Regions from separate parts of the Pseudomonas sp. 1L-E-NC-VB-C3 genome, predicted to be linked through region 1. Evidence: predicted binding sites of a transcription regulator. Region 1 holds the regulator's gene; the other holds the start of a gene.
The links. The regulator sigma-54, encoded in region 1, starts transcription at its own class of promoters, with help from an activator protein. The targets are predictions, from matches to a motif close to ANTGGCATNNANNTTGCTNT.
Positions count from the first base shown of each region.

Region 1 (3,405 bases):
GTTTTTCACGGGCGATCAGCGCCTCGAAGACATCCTGCATCGCCAGATCCGGCACTTCGCGGTGGATCAGGTTGGCAATCTGTTCGAGGGCTTTTTTCTTGCTGCCGCCCGGCGCGTTCACTTGGGAACGGCCGGGGGTCAGGATGGTTTCAAGTCGGATCATGGATAGGGGTGTTAACGACCGGTCGCGCCCTGGAGGAGGCTCTGGGTCTTTTCCTTATGCTTTTTGAGTTGGCGATCCAGCTTGTCGGTAAGTGAGTCGATCGCAGCGTACATGTCGGTATCTTCTGCGTTTGCGACCACTTCACTGCCGGGAATATGCAAGGTGGCTTCGATCTTCTGTTTCAGCTTTTCGACGCACATCGTGACCTGCACGTTGGTGATCTTGTCGAAATGTCGCTCCAGTCGCTGGAGTTTTTCCTCGATGTAGGAACGCAGAGGTTGGGTCACTTCCAGTTGGTGTCCACTGATGTTGACTTGCATACAGCTTCTCCTTCGTTGCCAGTGCATAAAGCGGCAGGCCGAAAAGCCTGCCACTGGAACGCTGTAACGTGGCTTACATCAACCGCTTGCGTTCGCTCGAAGGCGCGATTCCGAGGGATTCGCGGTACTTGGCGACGGTGCGGCGAGCCACCTGAATGCCTTGTGCCTCCAGTAAACCAGCGATCTTGCTGTCACTCAACGGCTTTTTCTGATTTTCCGCAGCGACCAGTTTCTTGATGATCGCGCGGATCGCCGTGGACGAGCATTCGCCGCCTTCGGAGGTGCTGACGTGGCTGGAGAAAAAGTATTTCAGCTCATAAATACCGCGCGGGGTATGCATGAATTTTTGTGTGGTCACCCGGGAAATCGTCGATTCGTGCATGCCGACCGCTTCGGCGATGTCATGCAATACCAACGGCTTCATTGCTTCGTCGCCGTATTCGAGGAAGCCGCGCTGATGTTCGACGATCTGCGTGGCCACTTTCATCAGGGTTTCGTTGCGGCTCTGCAGGCTCTTGATGAACCAGCGCGCTTCCTGCAACTGGTTGCGCATGAAAGTGTTGTCGGCGCTGGTGTCGGCGCGCTTCACAAAACCGGCGTACTGGGCGTTGACGCGCAGGCGAGGCACCGATTCCTGGTTCAGCTCGACCAGCCAGCGCTCGTTGTCCTTGCGCACGATCACGTCGGGAATCACGTATTCGGCTTCGGTCGACTCGATCTGTGAGCCGGGACGCGGATTGAGGCTCTGCACCAGTTCGATGACCTGGCGCAGCTCGTCTTCCTTGAGCTTCATGCGCCGCATCAACTGGCTGTAATCGCGGCTGCCGAGCAGGTCGATGTAATCGGCGACAAGCCGCTTGGCCTCGGTCAGCCACGGCGTCTTCGCGGGCAGCTGGCGCAATTGCAGCAGCAGGCATTCGCTGAGGTTGCGGGCGCCGATACCAGCGGGCTCGAATTGCTGGATGCGATGCAGGACGGCTTCGATTTCGTCGAGCTCGATGTCCAGTTCCGGATCGAACGCTTCAAGAATTTCTTCGAGTGTTTCGTCCAGATAGCCCTGATTGTTGATGCAGTCGATCAGGGTGACAGCGATCAGGCGATCGGTGTCGGACATCGGCGCCAGGTTCAGTTGCCAGAGCAGATGGCTTTGCAGGCTCTCGCCGGCGGACGTGCGGGTGGTGAAATCCCACTCATCGTCATCGCTGCTGGGCAGGCTGCTGGCGCTGGTCTGGTAAACGTCTTCCCAGGCGGTATCCACTGGCAGTTCATTGGGGATGCGCTCGTTCCAATCGCCATCCTCGAGGTTATCCACCGTCGGGGCGGTTTCCTGGTAGGAGGGTTCCTGGATTTCGGCGGGCTTCTGTTCGGCGTTGTCGGCCAGCGGATCGGCGTTGTCGAAGTCGTCGCCTTCTTCCTGGCGCTCGAGCATCGGATTGGATTCCAGAGCCTCCTGGATCTCCTGTTGCAGGTCCAGGGTCGACAATTGGAGCAGGCGGATGGCCTGTTGCAGCTGCGGTGTCATCGTCAGCTGCTGGCCCATTCTCAAGACTAGCGATGGTTTCATGGCAGGGGCTTAACACCTTATTCGCCGGCGCTTTGCGCCATCCACTACAGGGCGCCGAAGCGCCAAACTTAAGCAAATTATATGCCTGAAACTGAAGTGTTTGCCTAGAGCGCTGTAACAATTAAAGCGGATAAATGCGCCTTGAATCGATACAGCGCTGTCGCGCTTACAGGCGGAACTCGTGACCCAGATACACTTCCTTGACCAGATCGTTGGCCAGGATGGTCTCGGCATCGCCTTCAGCGATCAGTTGACCGTCGTTGACGATGTAAGCGGTTTCGCAAATGTCCAGCGTCTCACGCACGTTGTGGTCGGTGATCAGCACACCGATGCCCTTGGCCTTGAGGTGATGGATGATCTGCTTGATGTCGCCGACCGAGATCGGGTCAACGCCGGCGAACGGTTCGTCGAGCAGTATGAATTTCGGTGCCGTCGCCAGGGCGCGAGCGATTTCCACCCGGCGGCGTTCACCACCGGACAGGCTCATGCCGAGGTTGTCGCGGATGTGGCTGATGTGGAATTCCTGCAGCAGGCTTTCCAGCTCCTTGCGACGACCGGCCTTGTCCAGCTCCGGGCGGGTCTCGAGGATCGCCATGATGTTGTCGGCGACCGACAGTTTACGGAAGATCGACGCTTCTTGCGGCAGATAGCCGATACCGGCCTTGGCGCGGCCGTGCATCGGCTGGTGGCTGACGTCCAGATCATCGATCAGCACACGGCCCTGATCAGCCTGCACCAAGCCGACGATCATGTAGAAGCACGTCGTCTTGCCGGCGCCGTTCGGGCCGAGCAAGCCGACGATCTGCCCGCTGTCGATCGACAGGCTGACGTCACGCACGACCTGGCGGCTTTTATAGGCCTTGGCCAGGTGCTGAGCTTTCAGAGTTGCCATTACTGGGATTTCTCTTCGGTTTTCTTCTTCGGCTGGATCACCATGTCGATGCGCGGACGCGATTCGGTGACCTTGCTGCCTGTGGCGCGACCGGCGCTGGCCAGCTTCTTCACGGTGTCGTAGACGATTTTTTCGCCCTGGGTGACGTTGTTATCCTTGTCGATAACCTTGGCCTTGTCGATCAGCACCACCCGGTTCTGCTGGGCGTGGTATTGAATCGTCACGCCGTAGCCCTTGACCGGGTTGGCGTCGCCCTGGGTCTGCAACTGCTCGAAGTAAGCCAGGTTGCCTACCGAGGTCACCACGTCGATGTCGCCATTGGGCGCGCGCGTCATGGTCACGGTGTTGCCTTTAACGATCATCGAGCCCTGGGTAATGATCACGTCACCTTTATAGGTGGCGATGCCATTCTTGTCGTCCAGTTGGGCGTCGTCGGCCTGAATGCGGATAGGCTGCTGCTGATCGT
Region 1 is NZ_JBXAWD010000013.1:10,661-14,065, reverse strand. It holds gene ptsN (PTS IIA-like nitrogen regulatory protein PtsN) at 1-163, opposite strand, end outside; gene hpf (ribosome hibernation-promoting factor, HPF/YfiA family) at 175-483, opposite strand; gene AC0Z5Z_RS20645 (RNA polymerase factor sigma-54) at 557-2,047, opposite strand; gene lptB (LPS export ABC transporter ATP-binding protein) at 2,214-2,939, opposite strand; gene lptA (lipopolysaccharide transport periplasmic protein LptA) at 2,939-3,405, opposite strand, start outside.

Region 2 (3,405 bases), on a different contig from region 1:
CGCTGCTGGGGTAATTGGCTCAAACTTGACCGCTGCTGCATCAATATTTGGGATTCTCGGGGCAATGTTCTTTATAAAGAATTTGTAGGCGATCTTTCGCGAGTTTGATCTGAATGTCTGGTTGCGAAGATCCGTTGCTTTGCCTTTTCTTCTCATTGTTTTCATCTGTTTGGATCTGGTCGCAGAAGATAGCCAGCAGAGAGGGGGCAGCGAAATCAGACGTGGGGGACGCGTTTTGTAGGACGTTACTTCTGTGAGTGGAGGATTTCGGAGTAGGGGGGGCGAGTTAACGAAGACACAAAACAGGTCATTTCAGTGGTATCACTGAAATGACCGTTGGTGAGGTTGCAGCGCAAAAATTCAGATCAATTGCAGAGCCTTTCTCCACCATGAGTTCACAACCGTGCGGTTTGCTTGTTCTCGCTCCGTCACCATGTGTGGTACATCCTGCAACCGTATCCACGGCTGGTTATTCCAGTGCAGCAAACTCAACGTCATGTCCGGCCAACTGAGCAAGCTGAGATGTGGGCGTTCGCTTGTGCTGGGGAGTTGGGCGTCGCGCAGGGTGGGGATGACTTGGTGGGTGAGCCATTCGCGCAGCGCTCGGTATTCGGGACAGTAGTGGTAGACGAGGAGGGCGTAGATGCCTGATTCGCTGATCAGCAGGGTGTTTTCGATCTGGTTGTGGATCAGGGTTTTGCGGGTTTGGTATTGGTCGGGGTCGAGTTTTCGCAGCATGCGTTCGTTGAGGTAGATGTGCAGCAGGCGGCTCAGGTCTCGGGCGCAGAACCAGGGTTGGTTCTGAATGAGGAGTGCGTTGAGGGGGAGTTTGTGGCGGGTGAAGATGCTAGGTGTCAGGTAGTTTTCGTCCATGGTTCAGTTCTCGAATTCAAGTGAAGAAAACTGCTTCTGTTCGTCGCCAAACGAAAAGGGTGGCAGCTATGCGCGGGTTGGCGAACCGGTGAATTCGAAACCGGCAGACCCTGAGGTCTCCCACGCAAAGCCGCCATAACTCGTTGAGAGAAAAAACCTCTGTGTGAGTTTAGTTGCATTGCGTCAAATTCGATCCAGGTCGCCAAACCCGGTGCTGAACATTCAGCATCGGATGAGCTTAGAAACTTGGGCTTTTCGGCGCAATCGGACGGCGGTGGTGCAGGTTGTAGGACGTTGCGGGGATGGTTGAAGGGCTGAAGATCAAAAGATCGCAGCCTTCGGCAGCTCCTACAGGGGACGCGAATTATTCAGCGGGCGGTGTCAGCTTCGCTTCCATCTCGGCAACCTTGGCTTCGAGGCTTTCGAGGCGGGCGCGAGTACGCGCCAGCACTACCATCTGACTATCGAACTCTTCCCGGCTGACCAGATCAAGTTTGCTGAAGGCACTTTGCAGCAGCATTTTGAACTGGCTTTCGATTTCGGCTTTCGGCAGCGGGGTGTCGCCGTTGAAGAGGCGGGAGGCGGTGCCGCTCAGGGCGTCGAGGAAGTCTTTGGGCGCGAGCATGGGAAATGTCCTGGAAACAATGGCCGGCAGTGTATCACGCAGTGTCTATAGTCAATCCCGTTGCACGGATGCACGCTTTTCGCGCAGGGGGACGGACGGTGGCGCACCGTTGTTGTGCGTATCGGCAAAAGCTTTTCTGCCCGAGCGCTTGCAACAGGTGCCAAGCGATTGAAATGCAGGGTTTTTGCCGAGCTGGCAAGGTTTCTGCTTAGTCACCCTCGACCCATGCACTGATGCAGTCGCTGTGACGAATGCAGTGCGGCAGACGAAGCGGGGAGTTTCGTCTGATGCGGTTAGCTGGCGTCAACGATGCGTTACAAAGCCAGGCACTGCGCTTAGACTTGAGACGGGTTTGTTTTCCTGGGGCAAGTCCACCAATTCGGGAGAGAGTTTCATGAAGCTAGTCACTGCCATCATCAAGCCGTTCAAGTTGGACGACGTGCGCGAGTCGCTGTCCGAAATCGGCGTGCAGGGCATTACCGTCACTGAAGTCAAAGGCTTCGGCCGGCAGAAGGGTCACACCGAGCTGTATCGCGGCGCGGAATATGTGGTCGATTTTCTGCCCAAGGTGAAAATCGACGTGGCCATCGACGACAAGGACCTGGATCGGGTTATCGAGGCGATAACCAAAGCGGCCAACACCGGCAAGATCGGTGACGGCAAGATCTTCGTGGTCAATCTGGAACAGGCGATCCGCATCCGTACCGGCGAAACCGATACCGACGCGATCTAAGCGCCGCCACAAACCCAACGCCCCAGGAGAAAACAATATGACTCTGCGTAAATTCGCAGGGCTAGGCGCCCTGTTGTCCATCGTAATGCCCGGCATCGCCATGGCGGCAGACGAAGTGGCAGCGCCAGTCCTCAATTCCGGCGACACCGCCTGGATGCTCACCTCGACAGCGCTCGTGCTGTTCATGACCATCCCCGGCCTGGCGCTGTTCTACGGCGGTATGGTTCGCTCGAAAAACATTCTTTCCGTGCTGATGCAGTGCTTCGCCATTACCGGCCTGATCAGCATCCTGTGGGTCATTTATGGCTACAGCATTGCCTTCGACACCACCGGCATGGAACAGGGCGTCGTCAACTTCAATTCGTTCTTCGGCGGCATGGGCAAGGCGTTCCTCGCTGGTGTCACGCCTTCGAGCATCACCGGCCCGGCGGCGCTGTTCCCTGAGGCGGTGTTCATCACCTTCCAGATGACCTTCGCGATCATCACCCCGGCGCTGATCGTCGGTGCGTTCGCCGAGCGCATGAAGTTCTCCGCGATGCTGATCTTCATGGGCATCTGGTTCACGCTGGTTTATGCACCGATCGCGCACATGGTCTGGTCCGGTAACGGCGGCCTGATGTGGGACTGGGGCGTGCTCGACTTCGCTGGCGGCACCGTGGTGCACATCAACGCCGGTATCGCCGGCCTGGTCGCGTGCCTGGTACTGGGCAAGCGCAAAGGCTTCCCGACCACACCGATGGCTCCGCATAACCTCGGCTACACCCTGATGGGCGCGGCGATGCTGTGGGTCGGCTGGTTCGGCTTCAACGCCGGTTCCGCTGCAGCCGCCAACGGCACTGCCGGTATGGCCATGCTGGTTACCCAGATCGCCACGGCCGCTGCGGCACTGGGCTGGATGTTTGCCGAGTGGGTCACCCACGGCAAGCCAAGCGCACTGGGGATTGCTTCGGGCGTGGTCGCCGGTCTGGTCGCGATCACTCCGGCCGCTGGCACTGTAGGCCCGATGGGTGCACTGGTGATCGGTCTGGCCGCAGGCGTGGTGTGCTTCTTCTGCGCCACCACCCTGAAACGCAAACTCGGCTATGACGACTCCCTGGATGCCTTCGGCGTGCACGGTATCGGCGGTATCCTCGGCGCGATCCTCACTGGTGTGTTTGCCGCACCGGCACTGGGC
Region 2 is NZ_JBXAWD010000001.1:419,514-422,918, reverse strand. It holds gene AC0Z5Z_RS01935 (N-acetyltransferase) at 1-165, opposite strand, end outside; gene AC0Z5Z_RS01930 (BRO-N domain-containing protein) at 361-873, opposite strand; gene AC0Z5Z_RS01925 (accessory factor UbiK family protein) at 1,238-1,498, opposite strand; gene glnK (P-II family nitrogen regulator) at 1,893-2,231, shown strand; gene AC0Z5Z_RS01915 (ammonium transporter) at 2,269-3,405, shown strand, end outside.
Region 2: a site for sigma-54 is predicted at 1,690-1,709, ahead of glnK (P-II family nitrogen regulator). Genes of this name have one in related genera too.